Regions from separate parts of the Dyella humi genome, predicted to be linked through region 2. Evidence: riboswitches for the same ligand, from Rfam matches in the RefSeq annotation. Region 2 holds a riboswitch; each other region holds the start of a gene.

Region 1 (7,149 bases), 140 kb from region 2:
GGCGGGGGCGGGGGGTTGGCGTGGTCCCCCCCCCCCGGGCGCCCCCCGGGGTGGGGGGGGGGGTGGTGGGGGGGGGCCCCCACACTTGCGAGGAAGTTGGAGGTCTGAGGCAAGTGTTCACCCCACCCCAACCCTCCCCTACAAGCAGGGGAGGGAGTCTGTAGTTCTTCGCAAGTCTTGTTCCCGCGCTCATGGCAGAAACAACCGCAAAGCGGCCGTCGCATTCGACGGAAAATAGAAATGCACGAAGCTGGCCGTCAGCCTCCGTTCGCGATAGACCGCTTCCTTGCATGGCCCGTGGTTGGGATTGAACGCATGCGCGAGCGGCTCAGCGTCGATCGATGCTTGCGCGTAATGGAAAGTGTGTCCGCGCAATTCGCCCTCGGGCAAGCTCGCGCCTTGCAGCCCTAACGCGGCAAGTCGCGGCTGCATTGCGGCATGGCCACGTAACAGGCCGGCCATCGGCGCCGTGTGCCCTTGCTGATCCGCAAGCGACTCCAGCGCAAACAGCAGCCCACCGCATTCCGCGAGCATGGGCTTGCCGGCGTCGCGATGCGTACGCAGCGCCGCATGCAAATCATGTCGTTTCGACAAAGCATCCAGATGCAGTTCCGGATATCCGCCCGGCAGCCACACCGCATCGCATTCGGGCAGCGCATCGCCTGCCACGGGCGAGAAGAAACACAATTCCGCACCGGCCTGGCGCAGCAGATCCAGATTGGCGGGATAGAGAAAACAGAACGCGTCATCGCGCGCTACGGCAATGTGTTTGCCTTGCAACAGCGGTGGAATGGACTCAGCGAGCGGCGACTGGAATACGACGGGCGGCGGCAACTCGGTCGCGGCGTGCTGTGACCATGCATCCGCTAACGCATCGAGGCGCGCATCGAGATCGGACAATTCATCTGCGGCGATCAGGCCCAGATGCCGTTCCGGCAAAGCCAGACGATCATCGCGAGGCAACGCGCCCAGCCAGTGCAGCGAGGCAGGCAAACTCTCCTGCAGCAACTGCGCGTGATAGGCGCTGCCAATGCGATTAGCTGCTACGCCGTACATCGACAGCCCTTCGCGATAGCTCGCCAAACCGCAAGCCAGTGCGCCAAAGGTTTGCGCCATCGCCGAGCCGTCGATCACAGCCAGCACCGGCAGGCCCAATTGCTGTGCAAGATCGGCGCTGGAAGGTGCGCCGTCGAACAGACCCATCACACCTTCCACCAGGATCAGGTCGGCGTCACCCGCTGCATCGAACAGGCGTCGGCGCACATCTGTCTCGCCGCACATCCATAGGTCAAGCTGATAGACCGGTGTGCCCGCGGCGCGCGCGAGCACCATAGGATCGAGAAAATCCGGCCCCGTCTTGAACACGCACACGCGTCGCCCCTGCCGTGCATGCCAACGCGCGAGCGCAGCAGTGACCGACGTCTTGCCCTGCCCGGATGCGGGCGCGGAAACTAGCAAGGCGGGGCAATGGCGAATGCTCACAACTCGATACCCTTCTGCGCCTTGATACCCGCGTCGAACGCATGCTTCACCACGCGCATTTCGGTCACCGTATCGGCGACGGCGACGAGTCCATCCGGCGCGCCACGGCCGGTGATCACCACGTGTTGGCGCGGCGGGCGCGCGGCCACGGCGTCGAGCACCTGCTCGAGCTGCACGTACTGTTTGACCAGCGCGATATTGAGCTCATCCAGCAGCACGAAATCGTAAGCGGGATCGGCCAGCATGCCCGCGGCAATCTTCCACGCCGCCTGCGCTGCTTCGATGTCGCGCGCCTTGTCTTGGGTTTCCCAGGTAAAGCCCTCGCCCATCACGTGGTAATCGAGTTGATCGTCGGCGAAGCGGCGAAAGAAGGCTTCTTCGCCGGTAGAGAACGTGCCCTTGATGAACTGCACCACGCCGCAATGGAAGCCGTGACCGAGCGAACGCGCCAGCATGCCGAAGCCGGAGGAACTCTTGCCCTTGCCGTTGCCGGTGTTCACCACCAGCACGCCACGATCGATGGTGGCCCGGGCGATCTTGCGGTCGACCAATTCTTTCTTACGCTGCATACGTTCACGGTGACGCTCTTCCGGCGTCATGGCGTCGCGTGATGGGTGGTCGCTCATACATCCTCCGCATGCCCGGCGTACTCGCCAGGCGTTACAAGCGGCAGAGGGAATGAAACGGCACCGGTACTCACGCAGCGGCCCGTGACGCGGCCCTCCGCCTGTCCGGTTTCAAGCCTGGGCCGGTCTCCGGGCTCGCGAGCGAAGGCCTGTGCCTTCCGGTCCACGCCTTCCCATGCGCGCAGCACAGTGGCGGTGTGTGGATCGCGTTGCTCGCCTACCGTTGCGGGGGCAGCTCCGGCATGGCCGCATCGCGACGCACCGGATTCCCGTTTCAACCACCGGCCAATGCCGGCAGTCACCTCAAGCCCGGGCATCTTAGAGGGTGGCTTGCAGTGCGCCTAGCCTAGGGATGCTCTGATCTATTCCACGTACCCGGCATGACGTCCAGAAGGCTCGCAGGGTGTGTTGCGCGGCGCAGGGCAGACTGGCCCCGCGCGGCGCAGCCTGCGGGCCTTCTGGACGTCACCCCGTCCTTTAATTTCAAAATGTTGGGGCCGCATTGCATGCGCGCAGCGCTTCGCCTCAGCGTCTCGACAGATAGCCGGTCTGCCTTCGCCGCTGCGACAAACCGCTGCGTGCATGCAATGCGGTGACGGGTGCGTGGAATAGATCAGAGCATCCCTAGTGTCTACATAAGTGTCTACATATGGCCTGCATGGCCCTTGACGGTACTCGACCGAAGCGCAATGGTTGGATCGCATGAACTTGCATCGTCACTAGCGGCAGGGAAAGTCGATTAACCGCATGTTCGGCATGGATATTTCCATTTGGACTTTTAGGCGTCCAAGCATTCGTTGCGACCAACCGCCGTTGTCACTAATCTGCAATTGCTGCACAGCAACAGCGATAACAACACGCTAGGGGCACACTCCAACATGAAGCAAGACAACAACTCGCCCTACCAGGGCAAGCTCGCTACTCGTTCCGGCCGGGCTCGCTTTCTCACCGCTTCCATCCTGCTCGCACTCGCTTCTACCGTTGCCGCGCAAGACACCTCGCAAACGCCGTCGCAACCCAACAACGCGAAGAATCTGCAGGCCGTGATCGTGACCGGCACACGCGCGCAGAACCGCACCGATAGCACGTCGCTGTCCCCGATCGACGTGGTCCCCGCTTCGGCGCTGCAAAGCACCGGCACCAATGAACTCTCCACCGCGCTGGCGCGCCTGATTCCATCGCTGAATTTTCCGCGTCCTGCCGCCACCGACACCACCGACTCGCAACGTCCCGTGCAGTTGCGCGGCCTGGCACCGGATGAAGTGCTGGTGCTGGTCGACGGCAAGCGCTGGCACACCAGCGCGATGGTGAACGTGGATGGCACCATCGGCCGCGGCTCGGCGCCGGTGGATCTCAACACCATTCCGCTTTCCGCCATCGATCACATCGAAGTGCTGCGCGACGGTGCTTCCGCGCAATACGGCTCCGACGCGCTCGCGGGTGTGATCAACATCATCCTGAAGCATGGCGCGCAAGGCGGCTCGGTCGAGCTGGACGGCGGACGCTTCCAGCGCGGTGGCGGCAAGCAATGGCAGGGCTCGGCCAACTTCGGCATTCCGCTAAACGGCGACAAGGGCTGGCTGCGCATCAGCCTGGACGATGGCCACCAGGATCCGACCAACCACGGCGGCACCGACATCCGCTATCCGCAGCTGGGATCCAAGCAGGTGTTCGGCGACCCGACGGTGAGCCAGCACAACCTGTTCTTGAATGCGCAGTACGACATTACGAAAGATGTGCAGTTCTACGCGTTCGGCAGCTATCACGAGCGCAATGCGATTTCCGATGAGTTGTATCGCAATCCGTTCGGTTATCCATCGTCGGTGAAGTCGGCACTCACTGCGCTATATCCCGATGGCTATCAGCCACTGCTGCAGGCGCGCAGCACCGACCAGTCGCTGGTCGCTGGCGTGCGCGGCACCACCAGCGACGGCTGGCGCTGGGACGTGAGTGCCAACTACGGCGGCAACCGTGTATCGCTAGATACCATACACACCGCCAACTACGCCTTCCTGCACGACTTCGGCTACACGCCCACCCAATTCTTCGATGGCATCGTTTCGTCCGCGCAGCAGTTGGCGGACGTCGACGTGGCGAAGGATTTCAACCTGAGCTGGCTACCCAATGCGGTGACGCTCGCCTTCGGTGCGGAATACAAACGCGACACGTACCAGATCAGCGCAGGCGATCCGAGCTCTTATTACGTGGGCACGTCCGGTGTGAGCGGCGGTGCGCAGGGTTTCAGCGGCTACAGCCCAGTGAACGTGGGATCCTGGAGCCGCAGCGACTGGGCGCAGTACGTGAGCGTGGAAACCAACCTCACCGACAAACTCGGTACGTCGCTCGCCGTGCGGCATGAGGATTACAACGACTTCGGCAACACCGTTTCCGGCGCACTGGCCGCCCGCTACGACTTCACGTCGCGCTTCGCGCTGCGCGGCAGCGTATCGAGTGGCTTCCGCGCGCCCTCGCTGGCGCAGGAGGACTACTCGCAGATCGGCTCGCTGTACCTCACACCAAGCAGCGCGGGACCGGGCGTCGCACCAGGCATCTACCAGACCGGCTTGCTGCCGGTGAGCAATCAGGTGGCGCAATTGCTGGGTGCGCAAGCCTTGCGACCGGAGCGCTCGCACAACTACACCATAGGCGCGGTGTTCAACCCGATTGATCCGCTCACGATCACCTTCGACCTGTACCAGATCAACATCTACAACCGCGTCGTGCTTTCCAACACGTTGAGCGGCCTGAACCGACCGGCGGTGGTGGCTTATCTGGCCGCGAACGGCGTCACCAACGTGGCCTTCAGCTCGGCACAGTACTTCACCAATGCGGTGGATACGCGTACCCAGGGCGGCGACCTGGTGACGAGCTATCGCTCCGACTTCGGCAATGCCGGCGTGCTGGATAGCACCCTGAGCTACAACTACAACCGCACGCAAGTTACACATGTGGCGCCCAACCCGACGCAACTGGATGCGCTGGGCCTGCAGCTGCAGCGTGTGACCTACCGCGACATCAAGGGTCTGCTGGCCAACTCTACGCCGCGTAGCAAGCTGATCCTCAACGAGAACTACACGCTGAGCCATTGGGTGTTCAACGGCAACCTCACCCGCTACGGAAGCTTTACCGCGTACAGCAACAGCTCCTACTTGTTGAACCAGACTTACAACCCGCAATGGGTGCTGGACCTGGCCGGCAGCTACAACCTGGACAACTGGACGTTTACGCTGGGCGTAGACAACGCCACCAACAGCTATCCGAACAAGACAATCGCCGCGAACAACGTCAACGGCACCATCCCGTATTCAAATTTTTCACCCGCGGGCTTCAATGGGCGTTACTATTACACCAAAGTGATCTATCACTGGTGATTTGAGCCCACTGCCAAACTCGTGCGACACATGCACAAAAATCCCGGCCATGAGCCGGGATTTTTTTGTCCGCGTGATGGCGCGCGTGCATGTCACGTGAAGTGAAACAACTGGTCGATGCGCTTGCGCGGACATATGGAAAACGGACTGCTGAGCACGACCGAACCGCCGCACTGACAACATCCTTTGCCGGGATCGCTCCTCTCCCGATGCTGGTATCTACATGACTGTGTGGAACGCTCCCTCTTCCTTCCGGAGAGAGGGGGGCTGATTGCTGCCCTAGACCTTACCCATCCCGAGCCTAGCGATCGCCATGCCGCTGTAACGCGACACGTCCACCCTGCCGGTATCGCCAAATCGGCCATTTGCCGGATGCTTTCGTGCCCCTCTCGTCGCGTCTTTACCGTCATCCCGCGCTGATCAACTTGCTAGCCGGCTCAGCCGCGTTTCTGGCTTATGCGTCGATGTATGCCTTTCGCAAGCCATTCACAGCCGCATCCTTTCAGGGCATTCATCTAGCTGGTGTCGATTACAAAGTGTGGCTGGTGATTGCCCAGGTGGTGGGTTACATGCTGAGCAAGGTGCGGGGGATCACCTGGATCGCCGAAATCCAGCGCCAGCATCGCGCACGCACGCTCGCCGGGCTGATCGGCTTCTCCTGGATCGCGCTATTGGGTTTCGCGCTGATCCCGGCGCCATGGAATATTCCGTTCCTGTTTCTCAACGGCCTGCCGCTAGGGATGGTGTGGGGCGTGATCTTCGGCTATCTGGAAGGCCGCCGCGGCACTGAGCTGATGGGCGCCCTTATGTGCGCCAGCTTCATCGTGGGCTCGGGCGTGGTGAAATCGGTGGGTATGTGGCTGATGCTGCGCTGGCATGTGAGCGAGTTCTGGATGCCATTCACCACCGGCATGTTGTTTATTGCACCACTGTGCCTGGCGACCTGGATTCTGGAACACCTGCCCGCGCCCGATGCCGCCGACGTTGCTGCGCGCAGCGTGCGCCTGCCGATGGATGCGGCTACGCGGCGCGCCTTCCTGGCTCGTTTCCTGCCCGGCATCGCGATGATCGTGATGGCCTATGTGGCGCTGACGGTCACGCGCGATTTTCGCGACAACTTCGCGGCGGAAATCTGGAGCGATCTCGGCCGCGGTAGCGACGCCTCAGTGTTTGCCGAGACCGAAGTGCCGATCGCCATAGCCGTGCTGATCATCACCGCATGCACCATGATCGTGCGCAATAACCTGCGAGCATTGATGCTCAATCACGTATTGATCTTCGGCGGCTTCTGCATCGCCGTGTGCGCCACCTGGATGCACAATCACGCCATGATCGATCCGTTGGGCTGGATCGGTTTGAGTGGTTTCGGCCTGTATCTGGCCTACGTGCCGTACAACGCCACTTTCTTCGAACGCATGTTGGCGACGTTCCGGGTCGGCGGCAATGTGGGCTTCATCATGTATATCGCCGACAGCAGCGGCTATATGGGTAGCGTGGCGGTGATCCTGGTGAAGGAATTCGGTGGCATGCATCTGTCGTGGGCATCGTTCTACGCGCAGACGGTGATGACGCTGTCCAGTATCGGCATGCTGATCACGCTGGTGTCGGCGCTGTATTTCTACGAGAAGGCGCGGCGGGCGCGCGTGTCGATACCAGTGGCGGCTGCGGCG
Region 2 (7,149 bases):
GAAAATGAGTAGGTCGTGCCACCACTCTTAAACGATATATCCGCGGTCTTTCCCGAACTAGCCGCCGCGTTGACCGCCTTTGTCAGAGACTTTTCCAAACCTGCATACGTTTTGTGATCCGCCGCGGTCGCATTCCTAGTTACAGTCTTGCCGTTCTCTTGTGTGACTACTGTGTCGATTTGACACGTGTATGTCTTATTGGCTTCCGTACAGGTACGTCCATCGGGATCGATGTGATCAACTGGGTTGTTGTTGACGTAATCGTAGCGGTTGAAGCTGAAGGTGTTACCTGCCGTAGGCCCGACAGGATCAATACTGAGAAAATGCCCGGTTGCTGGGTCGTAATACCTGTGCTGCATGTAGACGAGATTGGTCTCGGGGTCATCCACATGTCCGGTGTATCCAGGTCCATTGGGTGGCGTGCCTAACGCAATCGTTCCGTATGGTGTGTAGTCATACGTAGCGGTAATGTTGCCATTGGCATCCGTTTCCGCCAGGGGGGTACCTTGGGGGTCGGTATATACATAAGTAACCGTGCCGTTTTGTTGCGCGTGGAGCAACCCGCTCGTTAGGAGTGCCAGCATGCAACAAACGCAAAACGCTGCTCGACTGATAACCATCCGTTGTCCCCTGTCCAATACCCGCATTGACATGGCGGGTGCGTCGTGCTGATGAGAACAATAATGCGAAGAGGCGTCAAGCTCTTTAAGGAAGGAGGCTAGTTAATCTGTAACTACCGTTCCAAAGCATGCGAGAGGTCATGCCGCAGCGGGACGTTATTGATGGCATGCCAGGATATTTGGAACCCCGCCGGCGCCCAAAAAGGCCACGTAACTCTTTGCCATAGCCGTAAGCCAATCGTTGTGGCTTCTGAGAACCTTTAGTAACAACCGCCCGAGTTGACCGTAACCCACCGGTGCCTTCCTTTGATGCGGTTTGACTGGGCGGATTTCCGTTGGTTCGACTCGAATTTCATGTTGCGGCAACGTTAGATCAATTGCCATCAGGTCTCTTTCAACAATAGAAAGCTTGGCGTTGATAGCTTCCAGCCGAGCTAAGCATTTTGCATGGTCAGACTTTAAGCGAAGAAGCGCTCCCGATAACCGGGAGCGCTTTGTAATTAACCATTTAAGTGATGACGGCGTTCTCCACATACCCCAAGCGTAGCGATCTTCCAGCTATCTACGCTTGGGGCGTGTGCTACCAAATGGCGTGACCAAATAAAAACCCCGCGGCGAGCCGCGGGGTTTTTGATTTGAAGCGGGATACGCCCAGGCTTACTTGAGCTTGGCATCCGCGCGCAGGGCCTCGGCCTTGTCGGTTTTCTCCCAGGAGAATGCCGTGTAGGTCTTGCCGTCCGCGTCCTTCACTTCGTAAGGCGTGCGACCGAAGTGGCCATAGCTGGCGGTCTGCTGGTACATCGGATGGATCAGGTCCAGCATCTTGATGATGCCGTACGGACGCAGATCGAAGTGCTTGCGGATCAGCTTCTCGATCTTGTCGTCGCTGAGCTTGCCGGTACCGAAGGTGGTGACCGAGATCGAGGTGGGCTCGGCCACGCCGATGGCGTAGCTCACCTGCACTTCGCAGCGGTCGGCAATGCCGGCGGCCACGATGTTCTTAGCCACGTAACGTGCGGCGTAAGCGGCCGAACGATCCACCTTGGACGGATCCTTGCCCGAGAACGCGCCACCGCCGTGACGGGCCCAGCCACCGTAGGTGTCGACGATGATCTTACGGCCAGTCAGGCCGCAGTCGCCCACCGGGCCGCCGATCACGAACTTGCCGGTCGGGTTGATGTGGAACTTGGTGCCCTTGTGCAGCAGCTTGGTCGGCAGCACGGGCTTCAGGATGTGCTCGCGTACGGCTTCGACCAGGTCCTTCTGCTTCACGCTCGGATCGTGCTGGGTGGACAGCACCACGGCGTCGATCGCGGTGGCCTCGCCGTTTTCATAGCGCAGGGTGACCTGGCTCTTGGCGTCCGGACGCAGCCACGGCAGCGGCGAGTTCTTCTTCTTGCGGACCTTGGCCTGCTGTTCCACCAGGCGGTGCGAGTAGTAGATCGCCGCCGGCATGAAATCTTTGGTTTCGTTGGTGGCGTAGCCGAACATCAGGCCCTGGTCGCCGGCGCCCTGTTCTTCGGGCTTCTTGCGGTCCACGCCCTGGTTGATGTCCGGCGACTGCTTGCCGATCAGGTTCAGCACGCCGCAGGTCTCGCCGTCGAAGCCGACCTCGCTGGAGTCGTAGCCGATGTCCACGATCACTTTGCGGGTGAGCGCTTCCAGGTCGATCCAGGCGCTGGTGGTGATTTCGCCGGCGACAATCGCCACGCCGGTCTTCACCATGGTTTCGCAGGCCACGCGGGCGCGCTGATCCTGGGCGAGGATCGCGTCTAGCACGGCGTCGGAGATCTGGTCAGCGACCTTGTCCGGATGGCCTTCGGAGACCGATTCGGAGGTGAAGAGGTAGTTGCTCATCGTGGCTTATATCCTTCTTTACGGATAAAGAGATGGAAAGGGGAATTGCGGATGATACACGCCCCTGCTCCGGGTTTCACTGGTCAGTCTGGCATATCAATGTGACGGTGCAATCTAGGGTTCAGGCAACCCCTCCCCAAAGCGGGGAGGGGCCGTGCCAGCGTAGGCTGGGGTGACAACCCCAGCAATACGATTTGCGGTGATGCTGGGATTGGCATTCAAGCCTAAGAGATCAGGTCTCGGTCAACGCGGCGCGCACGGCTTGCGCCGCATTCACCATCGCGACGAGGGCCGGCTCGGTTTCCTTCCAGCCACGCGTCTTGAGTCCGCAATCCGGATTGACCCACAGCTGTCCTGGTTCGAGCACGGTAAGTGCGCGTTCGAGCAGGTCGGTCATTTCCGCCTGCGACGGCACGCGCGGCGAATGGATGTCGTACACGCCGGGGCCGATGCTGCCCGGATAGCGGAAATCCTCGAAGGCCTGCAGCAGTTCCATGCGTGAGCGGCTGCTCTCGATGGAAATGACATCGGCGTCCAGTGCGGCGACTGCTTCGATGATGTCGTTGAATTCGGCGTAGCACATATGCGTATGGATCTGGGTGGCATCCCGAATACCACCAGCGGCAATGCGGAAGCAACGCACGGCCCAGTCCAGATAGGCGGCGTGTTCGGCGTGGCGGATCGGCAGACCCTCGCGCAGTGCCGGTTCGTCGATCTGGATCACGCGGATGTCGGCGTTTTCTAGGTCGCACACTTCGTCGCGCAAAGCCAGGGCGAGTTGCAGGCAGACCTGCTCGCGCGACACATCGTCGCGCACGAACGACCACTGCAACACCGTCACCGGGCCGGTCAGCATGCCTTTGACGGGTTTGTCGGTAAGGGATTGCGCATAGCGTGACCAGCGCACCGTCATCGGTTGTGGTCGCGATATGTCACCCCAGATGATCGGCGGCTTCACGCAGCGCGAGCCGTAGCTTTGCACCCAGCCGCCTCGGGTGAAGGCAAAGCCGTCGAGCTGTTCGCCGAAATATTCCACCATGTCGTTGCGCTCAGGTTCGCCATGCACCAGCACATCGAGGCCGATGCGTTCCTGAAAGCGGATGACGCGTTCGATCTCCTCGCGCAGCACGGTTTCGTAAGCGGCGTTGTCGATGCGTCCGGCGCGGTGATCGGCACGCGCCTGGCGAAGTGCATCGGTCTGCGGGAACGAGCCGATAGTCGTAGTGGGCAAGGGCGGCAGTTGCAGCGTATCGGCCTGTACGCGGCGGCGATGGAGAAGATTCGAGCGCCGATGAGTGGCTTGCGGGCTCAATGCATGCACCCGTGCCTGCACTTCGCTTCGATGCACGCCTGGCGCGTGCTTGCGCGCGGCCAATACGAAGCCTTGTTCAACCAGGGCCTCCTTGGCGCGGTCATCGTCGTCCAGCGCGCCGGCATACAGGCGAAGCTCTTCCAGCTTCTGCTGAGCAAAGGCCAACCAGCTTCGTAGTGGGGCGGGCAAGGAGGTTTCCTGCGCGGCATCGAAAGGTACGTGCAGCAGCGAACAGGATGGTGCTAGCCACAAGCGCTCGGTTCCACGCGATGCGGCTATTTTTTCCAGCAGCGGCAATACGCGTCGCGGATCGCTGCGCCAGATGTTGCGCCCGTCGACGATGCCGGCGCTCAGAACGCAATGTTCGGGCAGCGCGAACAGGACGTCGTCGAGTTGTTCCGGCGCACGCACCAGATCGACATGCAGTCCATCGACGGGCAGCTTGGCGGCAAGCTCCAGATTGTCACCAAGTCCACCGAAATAAGTCGCCAGCAACCGCTTGGGCGACGGGCCGATCGCCAGGGTGTTGTAAGCAGCGACGTAGGCGTGTCGGGTGGCCGCATCCAGATCTTGCACAAGGCAAGGTTCGTCCAATTGGATCCAAGGAACGCCGGCTTGCGCCAACTGCTTCAGCAGTTCGGCGTAAACGGGAAGCAACGCGTCGAGCAGGTTCAGTGCATCGCTGCCATCCACGGTTTTGGATAAGCGCAGAAACGAAACCGGACCCAGCAGCACCGGGCGCGCATCCAGCCCCAGCGCACGCGCTTCGAGCCACTCATTCAACGGCTTGTTGACGGTAAGGCGAAAGCGTTGACCGGCGTGCAGTTCCGGCACGAGATAGTGGTAGTTGGTATCGAACCATTTGGTCATCTCCAACGCGTGCAGTTCGCGATTGCCGCGTGCCATAGCAAAGTAGCCGGCCAGCGGATCGTCGCGCAGCAACGGACGGTAGCGATCGGGTACGGCGTCGAACAGCACCGCGGTATCGAGCACGTGGTCATACAGCGAGAAGTCGTTGACGGCGACGGTCTGCGCCCACGCGCTGGCGAGTTGCCAATGTCGCTGCCGCAGCTCCCGCGCGGTATCGAGGAGTGCTGTGGCGTTGCCGTCGCGCCAGTAATTTTCCAGTGCACGTTTCAGTTCGCGGCGACGGCCGATACGTGGAAAGCCGAGATAAGTTGTGTGTGTCATGTGTATTCCTCATTGCGATGCATGGCAAAGAGGAACGAAGGCAGGCGCGACCGCGAGCGTGGCCCGAGATGCGCACCGTCGACCTTCGCCCCCGCGGGCGAACTGGGTGCAGCGCGGGCAGGTCGACGCCGCGTCGGCGAGCGACGCGTGCCAGGTCTCCCCGCGGAGTCCAGGTCGTACGAAGCGCACCGTTGCGAACGGCCAGCTTCGGTCGGGGCAGGTCTTCGGGCTCGTGGACGAGGCATGACGCCACCTACTGTTCGCCGCTTCCCGGGCATCTGCCCAGTGCTGATGGCGAAGGTCGTTTCCACATACCGCTGCGGGGCAGCGCCGGATTCAAACCGGCTTCCCTTTTAATTTCATCTCTCTATCTTTATAGAGAGATGAAAGCCTCGACGCGGCGAACGATAGCCGTATGGATAGCCTAGGTCAAATCGTGGGATGGGGCTCGTCTAAGGGTGAGCTCAATACACCATCGCCCGTGCCTGCACGAACGCAAAGAAGAACACGGCGTTCGGATCGTTGCGCACCGCCTGCAACTCGTTGCGCATGCCTTCCACCGTGCCTGCATCCGTCTTGCCGGTGGTGATGAGCTGTTCGGCGGCGGAGAGCAGCAGTTCTTCCCAGAACTCGATCATCTGCTTGCGCCGCCCAGGCTGGCGGTTGTCCAGGTGCACGTTCTTTACTTCCGTCTGCACGTCGCGGTATCCCCCAGCCAGCAGCAAGTTGCCAAGTTTGGCGCCGATGAAGGGATCGCCGCCGCTGTCATACTGATGGTCGTTGAAGGCCATCCAATAGCGCAGCAGATTGGGCGAATACGGATCGAGGAAGAACGAGGAGTTCAGTACCTCCGTGATGTACACCACCGCACCAGGCGCCAGCACGCGGCGCACTTCGCTGAGCACGCGCGCCGGACTTGGCACGTGTTCCAGCACCCAGCACAGATAAGCCGCGTCGAAACTGCGGTCGGCGAATGGCAGATCGGCGGCATCGGCTTGCCGGAGCGCAAAGCGCGATTCGCACCAGGCTTTAGCTGAGAGATGGCGTTCGGCCGCGGCCAACTGGGCCGGGGAACGGTCGACGCCGGTAACGTGCAGATCGGGAAAGCGCCGCAGCAGGATCTCTGTTTGCGCGCCCACGCCACAACCCACTTCCAGCAGTCGCCTCGCGCCGCTGTAATCGATGTGACTGAACAGGGTGCTTTCGAACATGCGTGCCTGACGCACCAGGCGCGTCTGTTCCTCGCCGGAAAACCCGTGGATATAGGGGAAGTCTCCGGTAGCGATGCTGTTCATGCCGAAACGTCCGCAGCGGATCAGGGGCGATGGAGCAGGTTTCTACGTTACTCCGACGCATCGTCATCGGGGAGTGCACGGCGATCAGTGCACGGCGGCTACCGGATGCGCATGAACAAAGCTCAGTACATCTTCCAGCGCAGGGTCATCGGCGTGGAAGGGTCGAGAGAATGCAAAGACCAATGCGTTGTGGCCTACGCCTGGATACATCCGCAGCGTTACATCTTCGTGATGAGCTTGCAGTGCACGAGCGAGAGACCGGGCATTGGAAAGATCGACCTCGCGATCGGCGCTGCCCTGCAACAGCAGCATGGGCGGCTCGTCACCGTGCACGAAGCGCACCGGCTGGGCGCGGGCTTGCGAAGCTTCATCGCGACCGAACATGCCCAGCATGTCCTTTTCGTTCGCGGGAATCGGTATGAAGTCATAGCAGCCAGCCATGCCGATGAAGCCAGCCAGTTCGTTCGGACGCAAATCGTAAGGCGCCAGCCAGGATGGATCGGTCGCCAGCAGCGCGCCGATCTGCCCGCCTGCCGAATGACCCATCACGAACAGATCATCCGGACTGCCACCCAGTGCTCGGGCATGTTCGTGTACCCACGCAACCGCTCGCGACGCATCCTGCATGAAGCCATCCATCTTCACCTGCGGATATTTGCGATAGTCGGGGATAACCGCCACCACGCCATGCGATGCCAGCGCAGTGCCAACGAAGCGATACCACGCACGTTCACCGTGCACCCAACTGCCGCCATAGAAGAACACCACGATCGGTGCATGCACCACACCGACGGGACGATAAACATCCAACTTCAAGCCGTGTGCTTCATCGAACACGATACCGCGCTGCGCTTCGATGCCTGCCCGCCGGTCG
Region 3 (7,149 bases), 1.2 Mb from region 2:
GAGACGACTGCGCACGCTGGAAAATTTCAAGGAGCGCCTGCTGCGCGGGCTCGCCGAAATGCACGTGGTCGGGCCGGTCGGCACGCCACTCGGCTTCTGCATGCTGAAAGAAGACGAGGTACATCAATTGTTCGTGTCAGCGCAGGCGCGAGGAACCGGCGTGGCCACCGCATTGATGTCCGATGCCGAAGCACGTTTGGCTGAAAAAGGCGTGGAAACCGCGTGGCTGTCGTGCGCCATTGGCAATGACCGCGCCGCGCGTTTCTATAAAAAGAGCGGATGGCACAACACCGGCGAATATCTCACGCAGGTGGAAACCACTACAGGGCCGTTCAATCTAGAATTGTGGCGCTTCGAAAAGCGGCTGGCGACTGCAGCGAGATAAGCGCAGCAGCATTTCACTAATGCAGTAGTGACTTTTCGGAGATCGAAAAACGTTATCTGCGAGCCACGCTACGCGTTCAGCTGCTTGCTGAAAAAGAGCCGGCTGGTGCCGGGTGGGTTACTGGGGATCTCGCCGAGCTCGCGCCAGCCTTTCTTCTTGTAGAATCCCGGCGCCTGAAAGGTGTTGGTATACAGCACGCCGTGATGGCAACCGCGGCGTACCGCTTCCTGCTCGGCCATGAGCAGCAGCTTGCTGCCCAGGCCCGAGCCGCGCAGGGAGTCGGGCAAGAAAAGCATCTCGACGAACAATACGCCGCGCGAAGTGCGGCCGGTGAGGCCGCCCAGCACTTTGCCGGTTGCGGGATCCTTTACCAGCAACGCGAGTGCGCGTTGATCGTCGATGCCGGTCGCATCCAGATTGAATTGGCTGAGATGCTCACGGACTGCCGCCACATCGGCGGCATCCGGTGTATCGGTGAGAATGACTTGCTCAGTGTTCATGGCGGCAGAATATGTCAGAACGCCATGTCGAACGCGACTTCGCCTTCCACACCCACCTGGTAGGCCGACACGCGCCGCTCGAAGAAGTTGGTGACTTCCTGCACGTCCTGCAGGTCCATGAAGTCGAACGGATTCTTCGCGCCGTATTTCTTCGGCAGATCGAGCTGCACCAAGCGCTGGTCCGCGCAGTACTCCAGATACTGACGCATGTCCTTCACCGACAGGCCGGCCACGCCACCGGAGAGCACATCTTCGGCGAACTGTGTTTCGCAGGCGATGGCTTCTTCCAACATCGCTTCCACCTGCGCGCGCATGTTCTCGTCGAACAGATCCGGCTCCTGCGCACGCACGGTGCGCACCACGTCGAACGCGAAGGCCATGTGGCCCGATTCATCGCGGAACACCCAGTTGGTGCCTGAAGCCAAACCATGCAGCAGGCCGCGCGAGCGCAGGAAGTACACGTAGGCGAACGCGGCGAAGAAGAACAAGCCCTCGATGCACGCCGCGAAGCAGATCAGGTTGAGTAAAAATTGCCGGCGCTGTTCGCGCGTTTCCAGCCGCTGCAAATTCTGGACGGATTCGATCCACTTGAAGCAGAACGCGCCCTTCTGCTTGATCGAAGGAATGCTCTCGATCGCGGCGAATGCCTTGTTGCGCTCGTTGGGATCAGGAATGTAGGTATCCAGCAGCGTCAGATAGAACTGCACGTGCAGCGCTTCCTCGTACAACTGGCGCGACAGGTACATCCGCGCTTCCGGCGCATTGATGTGCTGGTACAGGTTCAGCACCAGATTGTTAGCCACGATGGTGTCGCCGGTGGCGAAGAAGGCGACCAGGCGATGAATCAGGTGGCGATCCGCATCCGTCATCTTCGATTTGAGGTCGGTGACGTCAAGCGAGAAATCCACTTCCTCGACCGTCCAGGTGTTCTTGATCGCGTTGCGGTACATCTCGTAGAACTCGGGGTAACGCATCGGGCGCAGGGTGAGTTCGAAACCTGGGTCGAGGATGTGTTGGGGCTTGGAGGTATTTGACATGCGTTCCTCGAATCAAAGTGTGTAGGAAGTCGCTGGGTCCCGGCGTTCGCCGGGACGACGAGTACAAGGGGAATCGAGTGATCCCCTTCGTATGTCGATTGGACGAAGATGGATTGGCGTTTTCGGCACAACTGGCCTCATGCAATTACGACAACCTTCCGTATACATGCTTACCAACAAGCGGAACGGCGTTTTGTATGTTGGCGTAACGTCCGATCTGGTTCAGCGGATTTGGCAGCATCGTTCCGGATTTGTTTCCAGTTTCACCAGGCATCACGGTGCGTATAACCTCGTCTGGTATGAACGACACGAGACGCTGGAGTCAGCGATAAGACGAGAAAAGTTGCTGAAGAAATGGCATCGCAGGTGGAAGCTGGCGCTCATCGAGAATACCAATCCATACTGGAACGATCTCTATTCAACCTTGCTTTAAACCCGTCACCCCGGCGAAAGCCGGGGCCCAGTGTCTTTCCGCCATATCCCAAAGTCGCTGGACCCGGGCTTTCGCCGGGGCGACGAGTCTGAGGTTATTGGCAGGCCTCGCAGTACTCCGGATTTTCCAGTGAGCAGAACACCGCAGCCGTCGCCGCTTCCTGAGCGTCTGGCGCTGGGGCCGCGACGGATGCCGCCGCCACCGTGGTCTTTGCAATCTTCGTCGCCGGCCTCGACCGCAAGTAATACGTGGTCTTCACTCCCGCCTTCCACGCGTACATGTACATGGAGCTCAGCTGACCGATGTTCGGGTTTTCCATGAACAGGTTCAGCGACTGGCTCTGATCGATATAGGCACCGCGCGCGGAGGCCAGGTCGATCAGCGCTTTCTGCGGCAGTTCCCACACGGTGCGATAGATCTGGCGCAGGCGTTCCGGGATGGCGCCGATACCCTGGATCGAACCTTCCGCCAGCTTAATGGCATCGCGGATTTCCAACGTCCATAGACCCAGCGCCTTCAGCTCGTCCACCAGGTAACGGTTCACCACCAGGAAATCGCCGGACAGCGTTTCGCGCTTGAACAGGTTGCTGACCTGCGGCTCGATGCACTCATAGCAACCGGCGATGGACGCGATGGTGGCGGTAGGTGCAATGGCGATCAGCAGCGAGTTGCGCAGGCCCTTGGCCTTGATCGATTCGCGCAGCGCATCCCAGCGCGCGACATCGTGCGGTTTCGCATTCGACCAATAGTCGAACTGCAATTCGCCGTTGGCTGCACGGCTTTCCTCAAAACCGGGATGTGCGCCGTGCTGCTCGGCCAGCGCATTCGATTGCGACAGCGCGTTGAAATAAATCTCCTCGGCGATGCGCGTGGAAAGCTCCAGCGCTTCGGCCGAATCGAACGGCAGGCGCAGCTTGAAGAGCACATCTTGCAAGCCCATCACACCCAGGCCCACCGGTCGCCATTTGCGATTGGCAGTGGCGGCGGTATCGATCGGGTAGAAGTTGAGATCGATCACGCGATCGAGCTGGCGCACTGCGGTGCGCACCGTGGCGGCGAGCTTGGTGAAATCGAATGCGCCATCCACCACGTGGCGGGCGAGGTTGACCGAACCCAGATTGCACACCGCCGTTTCGCCGGCGTTGGTGACTTCCAGGATCTCCGTACACAGGTTCGAAAGATGGATGACGTTTTCGGGTTTGGCCGTCTGATTGCTGGTGGCGTTGCTGCGGTCTTTGAAGGTGATCCAGCCGTTGCCGGTTTGCGCCAGCGTGCGCAGCATGCGTGCGTACAGCTCGCGCGCCTTCACCGTCTTTACGGCAAGGCCATCGGCTTCGGCCTGATGATAGGCGCGCTCGAAAGCTTCACCCCAGGTATCGACGAAGTGCGGGACGATCTTGGGATCGAACAGCGACCAATTGCCGTCGTGCTCCACGCGCCGCATGAATTCGTCGGGAACCCAGTTGGCCAGGTTGAGGTTGTGCGTGCGGCGCGCTTCGTCGCCGGTGTTGTCGCGCAGTTCGAGAAATTCCTCGATGTCCGCGTGCCACGGCTCCAGGTACACGCAGGCCGCGCCCTTGCGCTTGCCGCCCTGATTGACCGCGGCGACCGAGGCATCCAGCGTCTTCAGCCACGGCACCAGGCCGTTGGAATGGCCGTTGGTGCCCTTGATCAGCGAGCCGCGCGAACGCACACGCGAATAGGCCAGGCCGATGCCGCCGGCAAACTTGCTGAGCTTGGCTACGTCACCGTATTTCTCGTAGATCGATTCCAGCGAATCCAGCGGCGAATCCAGCAGGAAGCAGGAGCTCAGCTGCTCATGCGCGGTGCCGGCGTTGAACAGCGTGGGCGAGCTGGCGATGTATTCCAGTGAGGAAAGCAGGCGATACAGCTCCAGCGTTTCGCCGATCTCGTTGCCGCCCAGCGCGCAGGCGATGCGCATGAAGAAATACTGCGGCGTCTCGATCACTTTGCGCAGCTGCGGATGGCGCAGCAGGTAGCGGTCGTACACCGTGCGCAGGCCGAAGTATTCGAAGCGGCGCGTGGCGAGCGGATCGATCGCATCGTTGAGTTTGCGCGCATTTGCGGCCACGAAATCGCGCAGGCGCGCGTTGGCGATGCCCAGCTCCGCGCCACGCGCGATGGATTGCGAGAAACTCTGGATTTCCTGCCCGCTCACTTCCTTGTCGATGAAGGCGCCGAGCAGGCGCGCGGCTAGCTGGCCGTATTCGGGCTCTTCCGCGGTCAGTGCGGCGGCGGTGCGGATGGAGAGCTGGTCCAGCTCTTGCGTGGTGGCGCCGTCATACAAGCCGCCGATGGTCTTCAGCGCCACGCGCAGCGGATCGACGCTGTGCAGGCCTTCGGCGCTGCGCGTCACGGCGCGGACGATCTTGCTGACGTCGACCACCTCCTGGCGACCATTGCGCTTGGTGACGCGCATCTGGCCGGGGTTGTGCGGAGGGGTCAGGGTGAAAGGTGCTTCGGCGGTAGCGGACATTGTGACAGTGGTGGCAATGGCCGACGTGGCAGCGTCGGCGGAAAAGACGGCGGTATCCGCGCGGTCGGCTGTGCGCTCGCGCGATTCGGTATCGATAGGCTGCATGTCGGACGCTCCGGGCTGCGGAATCGGTCCGGTCCGGAAAATTCCGGTTTGAGCGGACAGACTCCTTTGGACTCAACCGCCTGCTCCCGCGCGCAGGGCTGAAATGGCGGCTTGCCGTGGTCGTTCGCGCGATACGTGTGACTTCCACGTCGTGCGTACGCCCCTCCCGCGGAGGCCGTCACCGGCGGCATGACGCTCCGGTCATGCCGTGTCGGCAGGTCTTCGGACTTGCGGATGTGCACCTTGCGATGCGCCTACTCGCCCCGCTTCCCGGCTCGAAGGCCAGTGCGTACTCGGGCTTTCGTCTCCACTTACCGCTGCGGGGCAGTTCCGGATTTCCACCGGATTCCCTTGCCGCCCCCGACATGATCAGGGGTGGCGACCGACGGAGCACAACATATCGGGGTTACCTGGCCCGGTCAACCCAAGAATTTGTGGATAAGCCGGTGGATAAGCGGTGTTAACCCAAGCGGGACGCGGGCTTGCGGAAGATGCGATTTTTTCTAGCGAACGATGGCTACGATGATCCCCACCCACATCAGCACCAGGCCCACCGCAAAACTGCGGCGCGCCGGCGCGATGCGTTCGATGGCACCCTCCGGTACGGGCGTGGTGGCGATCCAGATCGTCGCCCCCAGCGCCATGAAGCTGAGAAAAGCCAGGCACACCACCACGATGTCGCGCGTGTTCCAGGGCGTGGGTTCGTGCACACCCCAGTAACCAAGGAAAGCCATCCCCATCGCCGACATCGTGGCGGAGGCGGAACAGAGCCCAACGACCGAACCGGTGGGTGCGCGCATGCAGCCGACTCCATGTGAGTGACGGGCGGATCGTAGCGCAAGGTGTGAGGCAAGCTTGTCGGAGTAAGCGAGCGCCAAACCTCGCCCTACTCAACCTCTATTCCTATTCCTGGACTTTCAAAACCAACATTGATCTTGCGCCTATGTCCGCTTTCGCAACCCAGAGCAGACATTACGATAGGGGCTGGGCGATTCGCAGGGGGAGCAATGACAGGGACGGATCTCGGCAGTCGAATCCTTAAGGTCAACCACGCTGGCGAGTTTGGTGCCATATCCATCTATACGGGCCAGATCATGATAGCCAGGCTCTTCGCGAGAGATTTGGTTCCAGAGCTTGCCGAATTTCGCGCGCATGAACGAGGTCATAGGGAAATCTTCGGTAATGAGCTGAAACGTAGAGGGCGGCGCCGGTGCAGGAGCTATTGGTTGTGCGGCATTGGTGGTTTGTCGCTCGGCATCTTGACTGGCTTGTTGGGGCGCTCAGCTATTTCAGCGACTACGGTGGCAGTCGAGAGCGTGGTGCTCCGGCACCTAGAGAGACAGCTGGTTGACCTCCGTGACATAGATGGGGCTGCCGTCTTCGCGATCTCAGCCATCGTCACGGAGGAGCGAATGCACCATGATCAGGCGGCTTCACACGTTCTCGAAAATAGCCTTTGGTATCGAATTCTGAAACCTGTGGTCTCTGCGGCAACCGAATCGGTAATCTGGTTGGGGATGAGATTCTGACCGATACGAAGCATCCGCTTTCGACTGGAATGGATGAAGGCTATTGCCGGCGCAACGTCCGGCTGTGCAGATCGCGAAACGCGATCAGGGGTGTCATCCATCCGCGCCACGAACGATAGTTGCAAGTCCGGTGCGGGTGCTCCTAGGGCGATACCCGAATTCGAGCGCGCTTACATGCTCACATCGATTTCAATCGGATAATCGACGGCATCGGACAGTTTTGGCGGCGCGGGAAATGTCCACGCTGAGAACTGGCCATCGAGGCACTTTGCGACCGGCGTCGGCGCACGCACGTCCACGTGCAGGGGATGTCCATCGGGCGAAATATCCGCAACCAGCGTGAAGGGTGATTTGTCCGCGGGCGCGTTGCTCGCCAGGCAAGCTTTCAATGCGTCGGTCATCGGATTGCCGGTCTTGGCCCAGAATTGTTTCTGGTAGGCCGGGCCGGTGGGGCCGGCTTCGACCATCTTGGCGCGCTGTACGCGTGCGGTGAATGCATCTGCCGAAGTGGTGGGCTGCGCGCCGGCGAGCAATGCAAGTGCGATGAAGGTCAGCATGGCGCGATTCCATGGCAGGGCGGAAAGCCGCAACGTACCAGTTCAGGCCCTGCGAGGTGAAGCATCCGTCTTGCCGCAATGACTGTTCGTGCGAAATGCGGTGCTT

Evidence for each region. A riboswitch is a leader RNA that binds a small molecule or an ion and turns the genes downstream of it on or off. The one in region 2 is predicted to bind cobalamin.
Region 1: another riboswitch for cobalamin. It lies ahead of cobO (cob(I)yrinic acid a,c-diamide adenosyltransferase); the one in region 2 lies ahead of metE (5-methyltetrahydropteroyltriglutamate--homocysteine S-methyltransferase).
Region 3: another riboswitch for cobalamin. It lies ahead of ISP18_RS15715 (ribonucleoside-diphosphate reductase subunit alpha); the one in region 2 lies ahead of metE (5-methyltetrahydropteroyltriglutamate--homocysteine S-methyltransferase).

The regions. Positions count from the first base shown of each region.
Region 1 is NZ_JADIKI010000023.1:2,376,398-2,383,546, reverse strand. Features, by position in the region: gene ISP18_RS21550 (cobyrinate a,c-diamide synthase) at 190-1,482, opposite strand; gene cobO (cob(I)yrinic acid a,c-diamide adenosyltransferase) at 1,479-2,081, opposite strand; cobalamin riboswitch at 2,212-2,430, opposite strand; gene ISP18_RS21540 (TonB-dependent receptor plug domain-containing protein) at 2,987-5,479, shown strand; gene ISP18_RS21535 (DUF5690 family protein) at 5,860-7,149, shown strand, end outside.
Region 2 is NZ_JADIKI010000023.1:2,231,932-2,239,080, forward strand. Features, by position in the region: gene ISP18_RS20960 (RHS repeat-associated core domain-containing protein) at 1-584, opposite strand, end outside; gene metK (methionine adenosyltransferase) at 1,278-2,477, opposite strand; gene metE (5-methyltetrahydropteroyltriglutamate--homocysteine S-methyltransferase) at 2,710-4,980, opposite strand; cobalamin riboswitch at 5,179-5,390, opposite strand; gene ISP18_RS20975 (class I SAM-dependent methyltransferase) at 5,445-6,275, opposite strand; gene ISP18_RS20980 (alpha/beta hydrolase) at 6,360-7,149, opposite strand, start outside.
Region 3 is NZ_JADIKI010000023.1:993,631-1,000,779, reverse strand. Features, by position in the region: gene ISP18_RS15735 (GNAT family N-acetyltransferase) at 1-385, shown strand, start outside; gene ISP18_RS15730 (GNAT family N-acetyltransferase) at 454-885, opposite strand; gene ISP18_RS15725 (ribonucleotide-diphosphate reductase subunit beta) at 900-1,922, opposite strand; gene ISP18_RS15720 (GIY-YIG nuclease family protein) at 2,014-2,355, shown strand; gene ISP18_RS15715 (ribonucleoside-diphosphate reductase subunit alpha) at 2,450-4,852, opposite strand; cobalamin riboswitch at 5,154-5,359, opposite strand; gene ISP18_RS15710 (hypothetical protein) at 5,461-5,757, opposite strand; gene ISP18_RS15705 (demethoxyubiquinone hydroxylase family protein) at 5,965-6,486, shown strand; gene ISP18_RS15700 (peptidase C13) at 6,657-7,043, opposite strand; gene zapE (cell division protein ZapE) at 7,149-7,149, opposite strand, start outside.